4 regions of the Variovorax sp. GW821-FHT10B04 genome follow, and region 2 is predicted to be linked to each of the others. Evidence: predicted binding sites of a transcription regulator. Region 2 holds the regulator's gene; each other region holds the start of a gene.

Region 1 (4,728 bases), on a different contig from region 2:
GCCGAGAGCGCGCCGCACTTCGACAGGCTGCAACTGCCCGCCTTCAGCTACGAGCGCCAGGGCAAGCTGACGCAGATGTCCTATCGCGAGGCGCCGGCCGAGATCTTCGAGGACCGCGACGAGGCCGCGCTGTGGGCGCGCCGCGCCTGGGAAGCCGCCCTGCGTTCGGGTCATCCGCCGAAATCCGCCAGGCCGCACCGGCCGGCTGCGAAGAAGAAATCCACGGCCAGCAAGACGCCAGCCCGGCGCACCAGCGGACGCAAGCCATGAACACACGACCACCACCGTTGCCGACCAAGGAAGAGATCGCGCTGCTCGAGGTCTTCGACGGCCTCGGCCTGCGGGACATCGACGTGGTGTCGACATCGCAGCAGGCCGCCGCGGCGCTCGATGCCATCGGCCGCCTCGACACGGTGGGTTTCGACACCGAATCGAAACCGACCTTCCTGAAGAACGAGGTGTCGAGCGGACCGCACACGGTGCAGTTCGCGTCGCTCCAGCGTGCCTGGGTGTTCCAGCTGCACGACGCCGATTGCCGCGCCGCCGCGGCGAGCCTGCTCGCATCGAGCGCGCTGACCAAGATCGGCTTCGGCCTGGCCGGCGATCGCACGCAGATCCGGCACACGCTCGGCGTGGAGCCGCAGGCGGTGGTCGATCTCGACACGGTCTTCAAGCGTCGCGGCTACCGCAATTCGGTCGGCGTGAAGACGGCGGTGGCGCTGGTGTTCAACCGCCGCTTCGTGAAGTCGCGCAAGCAGACGACGTCGAACTGGGCGCAACGGAATCTCTCCGACGGCCAGGTGAGCTACGCGGCCAACGACGCCTATGCCGCGATGTGCGTGGCCGATGCGCTCGGGCTGGACGCGGCGACGCTCACGCCGATGCCACTGTCGAGCTGAACGCGGCGTTGGCGGCAATCCCTAGAACAGGCTGCCCTGCCCCACGGCACCCGGCGGCCGGAACGCCGTCATGTCGAGCGTGAAGCGCTGGCGGTTGAAGCCGATGCGCTGTGTCGCCTTCTCGAAGCGCTGGCGGATCAGGTCGGCCCAGAGCCCGCTGCCCTTCATGCGGGTCGCGAAGTCGGCGTCGTAGTCCTTGCCGCCACGCATCTCGCGGATGCGCGCCATGATGCGGTCGGCGCGCTGCGGGTAGTGCAGCTCGAGCCACTCCTTGAACAGCGGCGCCACTTCCCAGGGCAGCCGGATCACCGTGTAGAAGGCGTTGCGCGCGCCGGCTTCCCAGGCGGCTTCGAGCACGTGTTCCATGTCCTCGGTGACGAACGGGATCTGCGGCGCCACGCTGACGCCCACCGGCACGCCGGCTTCGGCCAGGGTGCGGATGGTCCGCAGCCGACGGTGCGGCGCGGCGGCGCGTGGCTCCAGCTTGCGGGCCAGCGCGGCATCGAGCGTGGTCATCGTCACGTACACCGCGGCCAGATGCTCGGCCGCCATCGGTGCGATCAGGTCGAGGTCGAGCTCGACTGCGCTGGACTTGGTCACGAGCCCGAAGGGATGGCGCGCTTCGCGCAGCACCTCGATCACGGATCGGGTGAGCCGCAACTCGCGCTCGATCGGCTGGTAGCAGTCGGTCGCGGTGCCGATGGCGAGCTGTGCCGGCCGGTAGTTCCTGCGTCCGATCTCGGTGCGCAGCACCTCGGCGACGTTGCGCTTGGCGATCAGCTTGGTCTCGAAGTCGAGCCCCGGCGACAGGTTCAGGTAGCTGTGGGTCGGCCGCGCGAAACAGTAGATGCAGCCATGTTCGCAGCCGCGGTACGGGTTGAGCGACTGTTCGAAGTAGATGTCGGGCGACTCGTTGCCGCTGATGGCGGACTTCACGTCCTCGAAGCGCACTTCCGTCTGCAGCGGTGCCAGCGGCTCCGAAGCGCCTTCCTCCAGCGTGCCCCAGCCGTCGTCGAAGGCATTGCGCTGGTCGCGTTCGAAGCGATGGGCGATCCGGCTGGCGGCGCCGCGGCCCTTGAGGGCGTGCAGGGGGATGAATGCGTCGGCCATGATTGAACTGTATTTTTATACAGTATCCCGCAGGCCATGGCATTTTGCAAAGCGGGATTTAGCGCGGCGCGCCGTGACGATTTCTTCCTACATCCAGGAACCTCCGGATTGAGTGACCCTGCGGACTCGCCGCTGTGCACCGACGGGCTCCTGCGCTTCAGCAGTTCACCTTTGTCCGCACGCGGCGCATCCATCTTTCAACTACTTCGTCAGGGACAACTCGATGAACAAAGCTTTCGCCGTTCTGATCGCCGGCACGTTCGCCGCCGCAGGCGCCGCATACGCCCAATCCAACCCGCCAGGCGCACCGGTGCCGCCGAACACCCCCGGCATCGCGACCGGCAAGGCCGAACGCGCAGGCGAGGCCAGGAAGGACATGAAGCCGGCCGGCAAGGTTCGTGCGCCGGGTGGCGACGAGCCGAAGACGCCCGAAGGCGGCGCCATCGGCACCGACCGCGCTGCGGTGGCCGGCGAGGCGCGCGCCGAAACGCGTGACGAGCGCCGTCCCGGGAAGCCGCGGACCACCCAAGGCCCCACGCCGAAGTAACTCGGCTCTGCAAACAGGCGGCGCGATCTATGCGTCGTTCCGCAAGCAGCAATGACAACGCCGCCGGTCCGGACGCCACAGTCCGGACCGGCGGCGTTCCGCATTGTCAGAACTCCGCGTCGAGTTCGTCGATCTCGTCGGGCTCCTGCCGTGCGGCCTCGACCCACTCCTGCATCGCGGGCAGTTCCATGATGCGTTTGCAGTACGCCGCGCACTCCTTGTCGAGGCTCACGTCGTAGCTCAGGAATCGCGTCACCACAGGCGCATACATCGCGTCGGCGATGCAGGGTTGCTTGCCGAACAGGAACGGGCCGCCATAGGTCTTCAGGCACTCGTGCCAGATCGCGATCACGCGATCGATGTCGGCCTGCGCGCGCGACCAGATCTTGAAGTTGGCGAAGTGGGCCTTGATGTTCATCGGCAGCGCGCCGCGCATCGCACTGAAGCCCGAATGCATTTCGCCGCTGATCGCGCGGCAATGCGCACGGGCCTTGGCGTCCGACGGCAACAGGCCCGCCTTCGGCTTGATCTCGTTGAGGTATTCGCCGATCGCGAGCGTGTCCCATACCTTGAGCCCGCCGTTCTCCAACGAGGGCACGAGCATCGACGACGACAGCAGCAGCATCTCGGCCTTCATCGCCGGATCGTCCGGCGGGATCACCTTCTCGGTGAAGTCCAGCCCGGCCAGCTTGCACATGAGCCAGCCACGCAGCGCCCACGCGCCGTAGTTCTTGCTGCTGATGGTGAGGACGGCTTTGGCCATGTGCGTGTGCTCCTTGGGTACCCGATCGTGGTGCGGCAGTGCAAGGCCCATGCCACGCGCGCCGGGACGGTGCGCCCGGGCGACAGCGGCACCGCCCCTTGGCCCGCAACTTGCCTGTGATCCGGCATGCTGTACCGGGCCTACCAAAACCAATCGGACCTGTTCTCGCCCCTGCGGCTCGCTGCGCAGCACATGAGCGAATTCATGTGGGTGAACGACCAACCCCACAGTGCCACGCGCAAGATGGCAGCGGCCTTCGAGGTCTTCTCGCGGATGCGGTTGACCCACAGCCGTCCGGCCTACGGCATCGACAAGGTCATGTCCGAAGGCCAGGAAGTCGCGGTGACCGAAGAGGTCACGATGACGGCGCCGTTCGGCACGCTGCTGCACTTCCGCAAGGACACCAAGTCCGTGCATCCGCCCGTTCTGCTGGCTGCACCACTGTCGGGCCATTTCGCGACGCTGCTGCGCGAAACCGTGCGCACGCTGCTGCGCGACCACGACGTGTACCTGACCGACTGGCACAACGCACGCGACGTGCCGCTGTCCAAGGGCGCCTTCGGCCTGGACGACTACACGCTGCAGCTCATCCAGTTCCTCGAGAAGATCGGTCCCGGCGTGCACATGGTCGCGGTCTGCCAGCCCTGCGTCGCCGCGCTCGCCGCGACGGCGCTGATGGCCGAGGACGACAGCCCCTCCACGCCGCGCAGCCTGACGCTGATGGCCGGCCCGGTCGACTGCCGCATCAACCCGACGGGCGTGAACACGCTCGCAACCAGCAAGCCGATCGACTGGTTCCGCAAGAATCTGATCAGCCATGTGCCATGGCCGCACGCCGGCATGATGCGGCGCGTGTACCCGGGCTTCCTGCAGCTGACCGCGTTCATGAGCATGAACCCGGAACGGCACAAGGAACAGTTCAAGAAGATGTACGAGCACCTCGCAGCCGGCGATACCGAGAAGGCCGACCCGATCCGCACCTTCTACGACGAATACCTGGCCGTCAACGACCTGCCCGCCGAGTTCTACCTGGAGACGGTGGAGAAGGTCTTCCAGACCTACGAGCTGCCGCGCGGCGAGCTCATGGTCGGCACACGCAAGGTGAATCCGGCCGCCATCCGCCGCACCGCGCTGCTGACGGTCGAAGGCGAGCGTGACGACATCTGCGCCGTCGGGCAGACCGTGGCGGCGCAGGACCTCTGCCCGAACATCCGCCCGTACCTGAAGAGCCACCACCTGCAGGCGGGCGTCGGGCACTACGGCGTGTTCAGCGGCAGCAAGTGGAACGCGCAGATCTACCCGCGCGTGCGCGAAACGATCCACGCGGCAGCCGAGCTGCACTGAAGGCGATGCGCCGGCCGGGCGCGCGCCATGCGGCGGTCACGGTGATCGCGGCCGCCTCGCGCGCG
Region 2 (4,728 bases):
ATGAATCAACTTCAGGAGTTCAGGCCGGCGTGCCGCGCGGGGCGACACCCACACCGGTGGCATCGTGTCGATCGTCGGCGCAGGCGCCTCGGGTGCGACCTGCTGCACGCCATCGACATAGCGATAGAAGCCCTCGTTGGTCTTGCGCCCGAGTGCGCCGGCGGCGAGCCGCTGCGCCGTGATCACGCTCGGCCGGAAGCGTGGCTCGTCGTAGTACTGGCGATAGATCGACTCCATCACCGGATGCGACACGTCCAGCGCCGTCAGATCCATCAACTCGAAGGGGCCGAGGCGAAAGCCGGCCTGGTCCTTCAGGATGCGGTCGATGGTTGCAAAGTCGGCCACGCCTTCACCGACGATGCGCAGTGCTTCGGTGCCAAAGCCGCGCCCGGCGTGGTTGACGATGAAGCCAGGTGTGTCTTGCGCCTGCACGGCGCTGTGGCCCATTTGGCGCGCATAGCCCGCCAACAGCTTGCATACCTCCGTGTCGGTCTTGAAGCCGGCAACCACCTCGACCACCTTCATCAGCGGAACGGGATTGAAGAAATGGAAGCCTGCCATGCGCTGCGGATGCTTCAGTCCTGCGGCTATCGCGGTGACGGACAGCGAAGATGTATTCGTCGCCAACGTCGCCGACGGGGCGACCACCGCCTCCAATTCTCGAAAGAGCTTGCGCTTGACTTCGAGGTCTTCGATCACCGCTTCGATGACGAGATCGCAGCCGCTCAAGTCCTCGAGTGATTGCGCCGGCCGGATCCGCGCCACCAGCGCGTCGCGCTGCGCCGCATCGAACTTGCCTTTTTCATGCAGCTTCTGCCACTGCGCGGCGAGCGCCTCGCGTGCTTTTTCGGCAGCGCCGGCAAAGCTGTCAAGCAGCAGGACCTCGCTGCCGGCCTGTGCGGCGATCTGTGCGATGCCCCGGCCCATGGCGCCGGCGCCGATCACGGCAATTCTCGGGTAGTTCACAGTCATTGGATGAATATCGCTAGATGGGGATGGATGCCAAAGCCGAGCGCCGATTCTCCGCGCGTCGCGCGCAGCGCCGGTCCTCGTTTGTACTGCCAGCGTGCTGGCAATCGTGCAAGTGCAGTATCAGCGGCGCACCTGCAGTGCGCCGGGGTTCACGATGTTGCTCGGATTGCCCTTGATGAAGTTCACGACGTTGTCGAATGCAAGGCCGAAGTACATCTCGTAGCTTTCCTGCTCGACATAGCCGATGTGCGGCGTGCAGATGCAGTTCTCGAGGCGCAGCAGGGCATGGCCCTGCAGCGGCGGCTCGCTCTCGAACACGTCGATCGCCGCCATGCCGGGACGGCCGCGGTTCAGGCCGGCGAGCAAGGCGTCCGGTTCCACCAACTCGGCACGCGACGTGTTGACGAACAGCGATGTGGGTTTCATGCGCGAGAGGTCGTCCAGCGTGAGCACGCCGCGCGTGTCGTCATTCAGTCTCAGATGAATGGTCAGCACGTCGGCCATCGCGAAAAAATCCTCGCGGCTCGGCGCGACCTGAAAGCCATCGGAGCGCGCGCGGTTGCAGCTCTCTTCACGTCCCCAGATCACGACCTGCATGCCGAACGCCTGGCCGTAACGGGCCACCAACTGGCCGATGCGGCCGTAGCCCCAGATGCACAGCGTCTTTCCTTTCAGCACCGAACCGAGGCCAAAGTTGGGTGGCATGGATGCGGACTTCAGTCCGGACTGCTGCCAGGCGCCGTGCTTGAGATTGCTGATGTACTGAGGCAGACGGCGCATCGCCGCCATGATCAGGGCCCAGGTGAGCTCGGCCGGTGCCAGCGGCGAACCGCTGCCTTCAGCCACGGCGACGCCACGTTCGGTGCAGGCGTTGACATCCACGTGACTGCCGACGCGGCCTGTCTGGGAGATCAGTTTGAGGCGCGGGAGCTTCTCGATGAGTTGCCGCGAGATCTGGCTGCGCTCGCGGATGAGCACGATCACGTCGGCGTCTTTCAGCCGTACCGATAACTGACCGATGCCCTTGACGGTGTTCGTATAGACCTTGGCTGAATAAGCGTCTAGCCGGGCGGCGCAGCGCAACTTGCGCACTGCGTCCTGATAGTCATCGAGGATCACAATATTCATGGCTCGCCATTGTGCCTCCCGGCATCGGCTCGCCATGTCAGCAGGCATCCTGCAGATACCCGCTTTTTGCGGTGCGGCGCATTGATCTGCCGCTACGCGCGGGGCAATCAGTGCAGGCGGTAGTTCCTGTCGTGCAACGAGACAGCACCCGACGCTTCCAGCGCCGCGAGTCGATCGAGCTCGGCGCAGACATCCGACATGCGACCCGAAATCACCACGCGGCCTGCATGCGATTCGTTGGCGTGCCTATCGACGACGCGCACCACGCGCAGAGGCCGCGCAGGCTTGGTCGCGACGCTGGACGCCAGGCCACTCGGTGGATTGCCAACGGCCGGACGTACCGACACATAACGCAGACCGGCACCACCGATGTCATGGTCGCGACGCGTAGCCATCCAGCGGCTGGCCAGCGATTGCAGTGGCATCAACAGATCAACGAAAGCAAGAAGGGCGATTCCCATGTGAACTCCAGAAGGTAGAGGTTGAACACAGGCAGGATTGCGATCCGAAGGCTGCGACAGGGTGATGGCCATCGCCATACGCCCGCCACCTCTCGCAGCCGATTTCGACGGCACTACATCAACATCGTGTTCCGGATCAGTCCGACGGCGAGGCCTTCGATCTCGAAGGGCTCACCAGGCTGAACCACGATGGTCGGGTAGTCCGGGTTCTCTGCATGCAGCTCGACGACGTCCTTGGTGCGCTTGAGCCGCTTGACGGTGACCTCTTCGCCGAGCCGTGCGACGACGATCTGGCCATTGCGTGCCTCCTTCGTGGCCTGCACCGCCAGCAGGTCGCCGTCCATGATGCCGGCGTCGCGCATCGACATGCCGCGCACCTTGAGCAGGTAGTCGGGCTGATGCTGGAACAGCGTGCTTTCGACGTAATAGGTCTGGTCCACGTGTTCCTGGGCGAGGATCGGTGACCCTGCCGCCACGCGGCCGACAAGCGGCAACGCGAGCTGCGCCATGCCGGGAAGCGATAGCGAGAACTGGTTGTTTCGTGATTCATTGAGCGAACGCAGCGCATCGCCTTTCAAGCGGATGCCACGCGAAGTGCCGCTGAGCAGATCGATGGCACCTTTGCGGGCCAGCGCCTGGAGATGTTCTTCCGCTGCGTTGGCAGACTTGAAGCCGAGCTCATTGGCGATCTCCGCACGCGTGGGTGGCGCGCCAGTGCGAGCGATGGTGCTGCGAATCAGATCGAGGATCTGCTGCTGGCGAGAGGTAAGCTTTGCGGTGAACTGCATGGGACGCTCCTTGCGGTACTGTTTGAATATCCAGTATCTGTATTTTTAACCAGCTCTCGGAACTTTGCAAGCAATGGTGAACAAACTTGTCCCAGCGGCACATCGAATCATCGTGTTGGGCACCGGCGGCACGATCGCCGGCCGCGCCGAAGCCAAGGGCGACAACATCGGCTACACCGCTGCGCAGGTCGGCGTGGACGATTTGCTGAGTGGTATCGCGTTGCCGCGCGGCACCACGGCGGACGCCGAACAGATTGCGCAGGTCGACAGCAAGGACATGGATATGGCGACCTGGCAGCGACTCGCGCAGCGCTGCGCGTACTGGCTGGCCCAGGCCGATGTGATGGGCGTCGTGATCACTCACGGGACGGACACGCTCGAAGAGACCGCACTGTTTCTTCACCTCGCGCTCGGCCCGCAGAAGCCGGTGGTCATCACATGCGCGATGCGACCAGCGAGCGCATTGGCTCCCGACGGCCCGCAGAACGTGCGTGACGCCATGGCCGTTGCATCCACGCCGGGCGCGCGGGGTGTCGTGGTCGTATGCGCGGGCGTGGTGCATTCGGCGCTCGACGTGCAGAAGGTCCACACGTACCGCCTCGATGCATTCAGTTCGGGCGATTCAGGTCCGCTCGGCTACGTCGAGGAGGGCATGGTCCGTCAGCTTCGCCAATGGCCCGCCGAAGGCGCTTCGTCCGGGGCTCTTTCAGCTGTCGCGCGAGACCCGTCTCATTGGCCGCGCGTAGAAATTCTGATGAGCCATGCGGGCGCTGGCGCTGGGCTTGTCGATGCGTTGATCGCCGAGCGCAACGGCGGCAAGCCGGGTGCTGCGCGCGGGCTCGTACTCGCCGCGACTGGAAACGGAACGCTGCACCATGCCCTGGAGGACGCCGCGATTCGGGCGCAGTCCGCCGGCATGGCGGTCGTGCGTGCGACACGCTGCATGCAAGGCCACATCCTGCCGAAATCAGGCGACGTCTTGCGCGATGCAGGCGCGCTCACGCCAGCCAAGGCGCGTGTCGCATTGATGCTCGAATTGATGGAAGAAGCGGCGCAGGAACCCGAAACGGCGGCCGCCTCGAACGGTTGAGTCCTGCTGCGGCAGCTTCAGTTGCTCAGTGCAGCCAGCGCGCGCTGGGTGATCTCATCGACAGAGCCCACGCCGCTGATGGCGCGGTACTTGGGCGCGGCTTCCGGCTCGGCCTTGGCCCAGTTCGCGTAATAGTCCACCAGCGGACGGGTCTGCTGGCTGTAGACATCGAGACGCTTGCCGACGGTTTCTTCCTTGTCGTCATCGCGCTGGATCAGTTCTTCGCCCGTCACGTCGTCCTTGCCATCCACCTTGGGCGGGTTGAACTTGACGTGATAGATCCGGCCCG
Region 3 (4,728 bases), on a different contig from region 2:
GTGAAGGACCTGACCGCGACGGCCGGCGTGCGCACCACGATGGGCTCGGCGATCTACGAGAACTTCGTGCCGAAGGAAGACGCCGTTGCGGTGGCGCGCGCCAAGGCGGCCGGCGCGATCCTGATCGGCAAGACCACGACGCCGGAGTTCGGCCACAAGCCGGTGCCGACCGCGCCGATCTTCGGTCGCACGCTGAACCCGGTCGATGCGCGCTTCATTCCCGGGGCCTCGAGCTGCGGTGCAGCCGTGGCGGTGGCGGCCGGCCAGGGCTCGCTCGCGCTGGGCACCGATGGCGGCGGCTCGATCCGCATACCGGCTTCGTGCTGCGGCATCGTCGGCCTCAAGCCCACGCTGGGCGTGGTGCCGCATCTGCAGGCGCCCGACCTGTTCTCCGCGAACTCCTTCACCGGCCCGATGGCGCGCGACGTGGCCGACACCGCGCTGCTGTTCGACGCGATCAAGGGCTTCCACCCGCGCGATCCGTACGGGCTCGCGGGGCCGATGTCGCTGCGTGCGGCGCCGGCCTCGCTGCGCGGGTTGAAGGTCGCGTGGCTGCCGACCGCGGGCAATCCGGTCGACCCCGAGGTGGCCGCGATCACCACCGCCGCGGTCGACGCGATGGCGCGCGAAGGCGCGATCGTCGAGACGGTGCAGCTCGACTTCGTCTCGCTCGAGAAGCATTTCCTCGTCGTGCTGCAGACCTTGCTCGCGGCCCGCATCGGCGACAACCTGGAGCGCTTCGGCGACCGGCTCGATCCGACGCTGGCCGAGCTGGTGCGCAAGGGCCGCGCGCATGGCGCGGTCGCGCTGCACGAGGCGACGTTCGCCAAGACACGCTGCTTCGGTGAACTGCAGGCGCTGTTCGAGCGCTTCGACGTGCTGGTGTCGCCGACCGTGTCGGCACCACCGCTGCCGGTCGACATGGACGTCAGCGGCGAGATCGAGATCGCGGGCCAGCCGGCCGGCACGGTGCGCCGCGCCTGGTATCCGTACACCTACCCGATGAACCTCACCGGACATCCGGCGCTGTCGATGCCCTGCGGCCGCAGCGCGCTGGGCCTGCCGATCGGCCTGCAGCTGGCCGGCCGCTGGTACGACGACAGCTACCTGCTCGGCATCGCTGCGCTGGTCGAGCCGCTGGTCGGCTGAGCGTGGGCTGAATCAGCTCGCGTAGGCTTCCAGGCCGAGCATCACCACCGTCGCGACTTCGCTGCCGACGCTGGCGCGGAATTCGGCCTCGGCTTGCGTCACGGCCTGGTGAAAGGCGTCGAGCCAGGCCAGCCCGTCGGCCGTGAAGCGCACGCGGCGCGCCCGCGCATCCAGCGGGTCGGGCTCGCGCGTGACGAGGTTCCAGGCCTCGCACTGGTCGACCAGCGTGCCCATCGCCTGCTTGGTCATGCCCGCGCGCTCCGCCAGCTCGGTCAGCCGCGATCCGCCGCGCGCCAGGTGGCGCGTGATGTGGATGTGCGCCGCGCTGATCTGCGCGCGCGCCGCCAGGTTCGACAGCGCCAGCGGCACGCCGGGGTCATGCGCCATCAGCGCCAGCACGCGCTCGTCGAAGCGGCGCATCGCATGCCCGAGCAGACGGCCCAGATGGGTCTGGCGCCAGTCGTCGGAGTCGGTCTGAGGGATGAGATCGGCCATCTTCAAATGGTAAATCAAACTGACCAAATAATGGGTTTACTTCAAAGTACCCGTCGCTACACTACTGTTCAAGCATCCAGCCTGTGCTTATGCGCAGCAGGGATGAGGTCACAACAACCCGTTGATATTCAAGGAGTTTTCTCATGGACGCACTCGTCAAGGGCAGCAGCATCTCGGTCGCCGGCAGCGAAAAGGCCAAGGCCCTGCAGGCTGCACTGGCCCAGATCGAAAAGCAATTCGGCAAGGGCACGATCATGCGTCTGGGAGAAGGCGAAGCGCTGGAGGACATCCAGGTGGTGTCGACCGGCTCGCTGGGCCTTGACATTGCACTCGGCGTCGGCGGCCTGCCGCGCGGCCGGGTGATCGAGATCTACGGCCCGGAATCGTCGGGCAAGACGACCCTCACGCTGCAGGTCATTGCCGAGATGCAGCGCCAGGCCGGCACCTGCGCTTTCGTCGATGCCGAACACGCGCTCGACGTGCAGTACGCGCAGAAGCTCGGCGTCAACCTGTCCGACCTGCTGATCAGCCAGCCCGACACCGGTGAGCAGGCGCTCGAAATCGTCGATTCGCTGGTGCGTTCCGGCGCAGTCGACCTGATCGTGGTCGACTCGGTGGCCGCGCTCACGCCCAAGGCCGAAATCGAAGGCGAAATGGGCGACTCCCTGCCCGGCCTGCAGGCCCGCCTGATGAGCCAGGCGCTGCGCAAGCTGACCGCCACGATCAAGAAGACCAACTGCATGGTCATCTTCATCAACCAGATCCGCATGAAGATCGGCGTGATGTTCGGCTCGCCCGAAACCACCACCGGCGGCAACGCGCTGAAGTTCTACGCCTCGGTGCGCCTGGACATCCGTCGCATCGGCACCATCAAGAAAGGCGACGAGGCGATCGGCAACGAGACCAAGGTCAAGGTCGTCAAGAACAAGGTCAGCCCGCCGTTCAAGACGGCCGAGTTCGACATCCTGTTCGGCGAGGGCATCAGCCGCGAGGGCGAGATCATCGACATGGGCGTGACCGCGAAGATCGTCGACAAGTCGGGCGCCTGGTATGCCTACAACGGCGAGAAGATCGGCCAGGGCCGCGACAACGCACGCGAGTTCCTGCGCGAGAACCCCGAGCTGTCGCGCGAGATCGAGAACAAGGTGCGCGAATCGCTGGGCATCCCGCTGCTGGCGGCCAATGCGGGTTCCGAAGAAGCCAAGGCCGAAGCCGACGCCAAGGCGAAGGCAGAGGCCAAGGCGGCCAAGCAGGCCGCCAAGGAATAAATGGGTTTTGCCGCACCGTCGCTCAAGGGCCGCGCGCTGCGGCTGCTGAGCCAGCGCGAGCATTCGCGCAGCGAGCTCGAACGCAAGCTCGCGAAGTACGAAGAAGAGCCCGGCACGCTCGCAGCCGCCCTCGACGAGCTGGCCGCCAAGGACTTCATCAGTGAAGTTCGGGTGGTGCAGTCGGTGGTGCACCAGCGCGCGCCGCGGATGGGCGCCGCGCGTGTGCGGCAGGAGCTGCAGAAGAAGGGCATTGCGCCGCAGGCGATCAGTGAAGCGGTCGCCGCGTTGCGCGACACCGAACTGCCGCGTGCGCGCGAGGTCTGGGCTCGCCGCTTCGGCGCGCTGCCGGCCGATCAGACCGAGCGCGCCAGGCAGGCGCGCTTCCTGATCGCACGTGGTTTCGGCAGCGAAGTCGTCAGACGGGTTTTGTCGGACAAGGGCTTCGGCGAAGACAACTGAGCAGGTGTGCCGCGACAATCGGCGCCCGCACCGCTTTTCGGTGCGTGTGTCGACCGCCATCTCTTGAAACGCCGCCTCCCATGATCGTCCGGAATCGCCCCTCCGGGCTGAAGATCTTCCTTCTCTGGCGCGGTTCGATCCTGCCGCGCATCGGGCCCGCGCTGCTGCTGAACGTGGTGATCGCGGTGCTCGTGACGCTGGCGCATGGCAGCCTCGGCGCGCTCAAGATCCCGATCGGCACCGTGCCTTTCTCGCTGATCGGGTTGCCGCTCGCGATCTTTCTGGGGTTTCGCAACAGCGCCGCCTACGACCGCTTCTGGGAAGCACGCAAGCTCTGGGGCGAAGTGATCCTGCGGGCGCGCGGCCTGGCGCGTCAATGCCAGAGCCTGATCGACGGCGATGGCCCTGCCGACCATCGGCGTCATGGCCTGGACGACCTGCGCGTGCGCATGACGCTGCGCGCCGCCGCCTTCGCCCATGCGCTGCGCCACCAGCTGCGCAACACCGATCCGCAGTCCGATACGCAACCCTACCTGCGCGAGGCCGAATCGACGGCGATGCGGGGGTTTTCCAACAAGCCGCATTTCCTGCTGCTGCGCATGGGTGCCGACCTGCAGGAAGCGGTGAAGGCAGGGCGCATCGAGCCCTGCCTCGCGGCCAACGTCGACGGCACGCTGTCCGCGCTGGGCGGCGCGGCGGCCGCCTGCGAGCGCATCCGCGGCACGCCGATCCCGTTTGCTTACACGCTGCTGCTGCACCGCACGGCCTACCTGTACTGCTACCTGCTGCCCTTCGGGCTGGTCGACTCGATCGGCTTCATGACGCCCTTCGTCGTGCTGATCATTGCCTACACCTTCTTCGGGCTGGACGCGCTCGGCGACGAGATCGAGGAGCCGTTCGGCCTGGAGCCGAACGACCTGCCGCTCGAGGCGCTGTGCCGCGCGCTCGAGATCGACCTGCGCGAGTCGGTCGGCGACGTGGCGCCCCCGCCGCTGCAGCCGGTCGACTACTGCCTGCGCTGAGCCTTTTTCTTTTTTTCATCACCTTCGATCCTTCCGCCGCGAAAGCATCCCGCACCATGTCCTACCAAAGCCGCATCCGCCTGCCTGAACTGATGAACAAGATCACGAGCGCGGAGTCCGCGGCGGCGTGGATCCGCGATGGCATGGTGGTCGGCATGAGCGGCTTCACGCGCGCGGGCGACGCCAAGGCCGTGCCGCTCGCGCTGGCGGAGCGTGCCCGCCACGAGCCGCTGAAGATCACGCTGATGACCGGCGCTTCGCTCGGCAGCGACATCGACCGCACGCTCGCCGAAGCCGGCGCGATTTCGCGGCGCATGCCCTTCCAGGCCGACCCG
Region 4 (4,728 bases), on a different contig from region 2:
CGCACAGGCCCATGCGCGCCATCGCCCATTTGACGGGGATCGGATTCGGCTCGACGAAAAGATGGCGATGCAGCGGCATCAGCTCGAACTGGATGCGCATCGCGGTGGCGACGTCGCCGGCGATGGCCGCCATGCACAGTTCGTGCATCTTGCGTGGCGCAACGTTGGCCGTCACGCTGATGTTGCCCTGGCCACCGCAGAGCATGAGCGCCACGGCCGTCGGATCGTCGCCGGAATACACGCCGAAGTGCGCCGGCAGCTCGCGGATGAGCCATTGCGCCCGCTCGATGTTGCCGGTCGCTTCCTTGATGCCGATGATCCCGGGCACCTGCGCCAGGCGCAGCACGGTGTCGTGCGCCATATCGGCGACGGTTCGGCCGGGGACGTTGTAGAGCACCACGGGCAGGTCGCCGACGGCCTCGGCGATCGCCTTGAAATGCAGGTACTGGCCTTCCTGCGTCGGCTTGTTGTAGTAGGGCACGACCTGCAATTGCGAATCGGCGCCCACGCCCTTCGCGAACTTGGCGAGTTCGATCGCTTCCTTGGTGGAATTGGCGCCACAGCCGGCCATCACGGGCACGCGCCCCGCCGCCTGTTCCACCGAGACGCGGATGATCTCGCAGTGCTCTTCGACGTCGACCGTCGGCGATTCGCCGGTGGTTCCCACCACGCCGAGGCAATCCGTGCCTTCGGCGATGTGCCAATCGATCAGCCGGCGCAGGGCTGGATAGTCGACGCTGCCATCCTCATGCATGGGGGTGGCGAGCGCAACGATGCTGCCTTTCAGTTGCTCCAAGGGACTCTCTTTGCGGTTAGCCGAAAAGCAGCCATTCTACTGACTGGACAAGTCACGATTCCAGACGGTGGCGGGCGCCGGGTCCGGCCTCGCGCACGGCGGCGATCCGCTGCACGAAGCGCGGCGGCGTCTCCAGGTAGCCGTCTTCGTAGCCGATGACGTGCAGTCCGGCGCAGGCAGCCAGCAATTCGCCCGGCTGGAGAAGGAAATCCGGACGCGACGGCTTGCCGACCGTCTCGTTGCCCGCGGCGAAGGTCTCGTACAGCAGCACGCCGCCCGATGCGAGCGCCGCGACGATGTCTGGCAGCCTCGCTCGCCAGAGGTAGTTGGTCACCACCACGAGGTCGAACGGCTCGCTGGCAAAGGGCCAGGGCCCGTTCTCGATGTCGGCGAGCACCGTCCGTCCGAACGCCGCGGCGCTGCGCAACGCCTCTTCGGCGCGGTCAACACCGGTCACGGGATGGCCGCGCTCGGCCAGCCAGCGCATGTGCCGCCCCGAGCCGCAGGCGACGTCGAGTGCCGAGCCGCCTGGGCGCGCCAGGTGCGACCACCGCACCACCCAGGGCGATGGGGCCAATGCCATGTGCGTGGTCGGTGGGGTGTTCAGAAGCATGACCACATCTGGTCGATCAGCGTGACGAGGAAGGACGGGCGGGTGTACAGCGCGAACACGCCCGCGAGCACGGCCGCGGCAAGCAAGCCGCCGGCCGTGCGAATGAGAAGGGGACGCGCATCGCGGTGCATCAGCGTTCCATCACGCCGGCCGAGGCGCCATCCGCACGATCGCGCTCTCCTTGACCGGCAGGTTGATCAGCGCGGCGAACACGCCCAGTGCGATCGCGATGTACCAGACGATGTCGTAGCTGCCCGTGCGGTCGTACAGCACGCCGCCGAGCCAGACGCCCAGGAACGAGCCCACCTGGTGCCCGAGGAACACGAAGCCGCTGAGCATCGACAGATGCGCCACGCCGAAGATCTGTGCCACCAGCGCGTTGGTCGCCGGCACCGTCGACAGCCAGAGGAAGCCGATCACCGCGGCGAACACATACACGGTCAGCGGTGAGATCGGCAGCGTGATGAAGAGGGCGATCGCGATCGCACGGCTGAGGTAGATCGCGGCAAGGATCTTTCGCTTGGCCAGCCGCTGCCCGAGCGAGCCCACGAGATAGGTGCCGAAGATGTTGAACAGGCCGATCAGCGCCAGCGCGTAGCTCGCGACTTGCGGCGACAGGCCCTTGTCGCGCAGGTAGCTGGGCATGTGCACGCCGATGAACGCGAGCTGGAAGCCGCAGACGAAATAACCCGCCACCAGGAGGCAGAAGCTCGGGTAGTTGAAGGCCTCCATCATGGCCTGGGTCATGGATTGCTCGCGCGATACGCCTGCGGTGGCCCGCCTGGGCTCGCGCAGCCCGAAGGCCAGCGGCACGATGAGCAGCGCCACGACCGCCAGGATCAGCAGCGCGTTGTGCCAGCCGAACTGCATGATCAGCTGTCCCTCGACCGGCACCATCAGGAACTGTCCGAACGAGCCGGCCGCTGCCGCGACGCCCATCGCCCATGAACGCCGCTCCGCCGGCAACTGCCGGCCGATCACTCCGTAGATCACTGCATAGGTGGTGCCGGCCTGCGCCGCGCCGATCAGCACCCCGGCGGTCAACGCGAACAGCACCGGTGTCGGCGACAGTGCCATGCCGACCAATCCGAGCGCGTAGCAGGCGGCGCCGATCAGCAGCACGCGGAACGCGCCCAGCTTGTCGGCCAGCATGCCCGCGAAGACACCCATCACGCCCCACGACAGGTTCTGGATCGCGATCGCGAACGAAAAGGTCTGGCGCGACCAGCCCTGTTCCTGCGTGATCGGCTGCAGCCAGAGACCGAAACCGTGGCGAATGCCCATGGACAGCGTCACGATCAGCGCGCCGCAGAGCAGCACCTGTCGCATCGAAAGAGGAGCGGGAGAAGTCATCCTTTGACTTTAGCCAATGCGCCGGCCCGCCAACGCGGGGAAATCCAGTGCATTGTTGCTATTGGCGGCGGATGTTGATGCGTCGTCGGCATCAATGAGCGGCCAGGATATTGGCCCGCCGCATGCTTGCAACCTTCCGCGCTGTATACGTATCCAGTTGTTCTCTTCTTCCTCACTACAATCCGCGCCCATGGCGACTCCTCCCAAGATATCTTCCACTCCGCCCGCTTACTCGGAAGGCTCGATCCGGGTGCTCAAGGGCCTCGAGCCCGTCAAGCAGCGGCCGGGCATGTACACCCGAACCGACAACCCCCTGCACATCATTCAAGAGGTGCTGGACAACGCCGCCGACGAGGCGCTCGCCGGTCACGGCAAGAAGATCAAGGTCGTCCTTCATGCGGACGGCTCGGTCAGCGTCGAGGACGACGGCCGCGGCATTCCCTTCGGCCTGCATCCTGAAGAAAAGGCGCCCGTCGTCGAACTCGTCTTCACCCGGCTGCACGCGGGCGGCAAGTTCGACAAGGGCTCGGGCGGTGCCTACAGCTTCTCGGGCGGCCTGCACGGCGTGGGCGTGAGCGTGACCAACGCGCTGTCCACGCGGCTCGAAGTCACCTCCTACCGCGAAGGCTCGGTGGCGCATCTGGCGTTCTCGGGCGGCGACGTGATCGAGGCGCTGAAGATCCGTCGGCAGGAAAGCGCAGCAGGCGCCGCCGACGGCGCGCGCGACCGCAAGCAGGGCACCACGGTGCGGGCCTGGCCCGATGCCAAGTACTTCGAATCGAGCACGCTGCCGCTGAACGAACTGACGCACCTGCTGCGCAGCAAGGCCGTGCTGATGCCGGGCGTGACCGTGACGCTCGTCAACGAGAAGACCAAGGACACGCAGCAGTGGCTCTACAAGGGCGGCCTGCGCGACTACCTGATGCAGACGCTGCACGGCGAGCCCGTGATCCCGCTGTTCGAGGGCGCCGGCCATGCCGACCGGAACGCCGACAACTTCGCCGAAGGCGAGGGCGCCGACTGGTGCGTGGCCTTCACCGAAGACGGCCAGCCGGTGCGCGAGAGCTACGTCAACCTGATTCCGACCAGCGCCGGCGGCACGCACGAGAGCGGCCTGCGCGACGGGCTGTTCAACGCCGTCAAGAGCTTCATCGAGCTCCATTCACTGCTGCCCAAGGGCGTGAAGCTGCTGCCCGAAGACGTGTTCGCCCGCGCGTCCTACGTGCTGAGCGCCAAGGTGCTCGATCCGCAGTTCCAGGGCCAGATCAAGGAGCGCCTGAACTCGCGCGACGCGGTGCGGCTGGTGTCGAGCTTCGTGCGCCCGGCGCTTGAACTCTGGCTCAACCAGCACGTCGACTACGGCAGGAAGCTGGCCGAACTCGCGATCAAGGCGGCCCAGACCCGCCAGAAGGCCGGCCAGAAGGTCGAGAAGCGCAAGGGCTCCGGCGTGGCCGTGCTGCCCGGCAAGCTGACCGATTGCGAGAGCAAGGACATCAGCCACAACGAGGTCTTCCTGGTCGAGGGCGACTCGGCCGGCGGCAGCGCCAAGATGGGCCGCGACAAGGAGTCGCAGGCCGTTCTGCCGTTGCGCGGCAAGGTGCTCAACACCTGGGAGGTCGAGCGCGACCGGCTCTTCGCCAACACCGAAATCCACGACATCTCGGTCGCCATCGGCGTCGATCCGCATGGCCCGAACGACACGCCCGACATGAGCGGCCTGCGCTACGGCAAGGTCTGCATCCTCAGCGATGCGGACGTCGACGGCTCGCACATTCAGGTGCTTCTGCTCACATTGTTTTTCCGGCATTTTCCGAAGCTGATCGACGCCGGCCACGTGTACGTCGCCAAGCCGCCGCTGTACCGCGTCGACGCGCCGGCACGCGGCAAGAAGCCCGCCTCGAAGGTCTATGCGCTGGACGAGGGCGAACTTGTCGCCACGCTCGACAAGCTGCGCAAGGACGGCGTC

Evidence for each region. The regulator LexA, encoded in region 2, represses DNA repair genes until DNA is damaged. The targets are predictions, from matches to a motif close to ACTGTATNNNNATACAGT.
Region 1: AC07PZ_RS09965 (PA0069 family radical SAM protein) is a predicted target of LexA. The motif match lies at 2,016-2,033, and genes of this name have one in related genera.
Region 3: recA (recombinase RecA) is a predicted target of LexA. The motif match lies at 1,708-1,725, and genes of this name have one in related genera.
Region 4: AC07PZ_RS26475 (DNA topoisomerase IV subunit B) is a predicted target of LexA. The motif match lies at 2,903-2,920, and genes of this name have one in related genera.

What each region holds. Positions count from the first base shown of each region.
Region 1 is NZ_JBWKNQ010000003.1:370,461-375,188, forward strand. It holds gene AC07PZ_RS09955 (TfoX/Sxy family protein) at 1-270, shown strand, start outside; gene AC07PZ_RS09960 (3'-5' exonuclease) at 267-899, shown strand; gene AC07PZ_RS09965 (PA0069 family radical SAM protein) at 921-2,009, opposite strand; gene AC07PZ_RS09970 (cell envelope biogenesis protein TolA) at 2,233-2,556, shown strand; gene AC07PZ_RS09975 (glutathione S-transferase) at 2,663-3,319, opposite strand; gene AC07PZ_RS09980 (polyhydroxyalkanoate depolymerase) at 3,446-4,663, shown strand.
Region 2 is NZ_JBWKNQ010000017.1:119,791-124,518, reverse strand. It holds gene AC07PZ_RS29695 (3-hydroxyacyl-CoA dehydrogenase) at 1-972, opposite strand, end outside; gene AC07PZ_RS29690 (D-2-hydroxyacid dehydrogenase family protein) at 1,093-2,100, opposite strand; gene AC07PZ_RS29685 (hypothetical protein) at 2,208-2,633, opposite strand; gene lexA (transcriptional repressor LexA) at 2,675-3,349, opposite strand; gene AC07PZ_RS29675 (asparaginase) at 3,423-4,439, shown strand; gene adk (adenylate kinase) at 4,457-4,728, opposite strand, start outside.
Region 3 is NZ_JBWKNQ010000002.1:400,373-405,100, forward strand. It holds gene AC07PZ_RS06960 (amidase) at 1-1,149, shown strand, start outside; gene AC07PZ_RS06965 (MarR family winged helix-turn-helix transcriptional regulator) at 1,162-1,644, opposite strand; gene recA (recombinase RecA) at 1,788-2,912, shown strand; gene recX (recombination regulator RecX) at 2,913-3,371, shown strand; gene AC07PZ_RS06980 (bestrophin family protein) at 3,452-4,393, shown strand; gene scpC (succinyl-CoA:acetate CoA-transferase ScpC) at 4,450-4,728, shown strand, end outside.
Region 4 is NZ_JBWKNQ010000013.1:173,913-178,640, reverse strand. It holds gene dapA (4-hydroxy-tetrahydrodipicolinate synthase) at 1-796, opposite strand, end outside; gene AC07PZ_RS26490 (class I SAM-dependent methyltransferase) at 849-1,409, opposite strand; gene AC07PZ_RS26485 (hypothetical protein) at 1,400-1,540, opposite strand; gene AC07PZ_RS26480 (MFS transporter) at 1,551-2,762, opposite strand; gene AC07PZ_RS26475 (DNA topoisomerase IV subunit B) at 2,953-4,728, shown strand, end outside.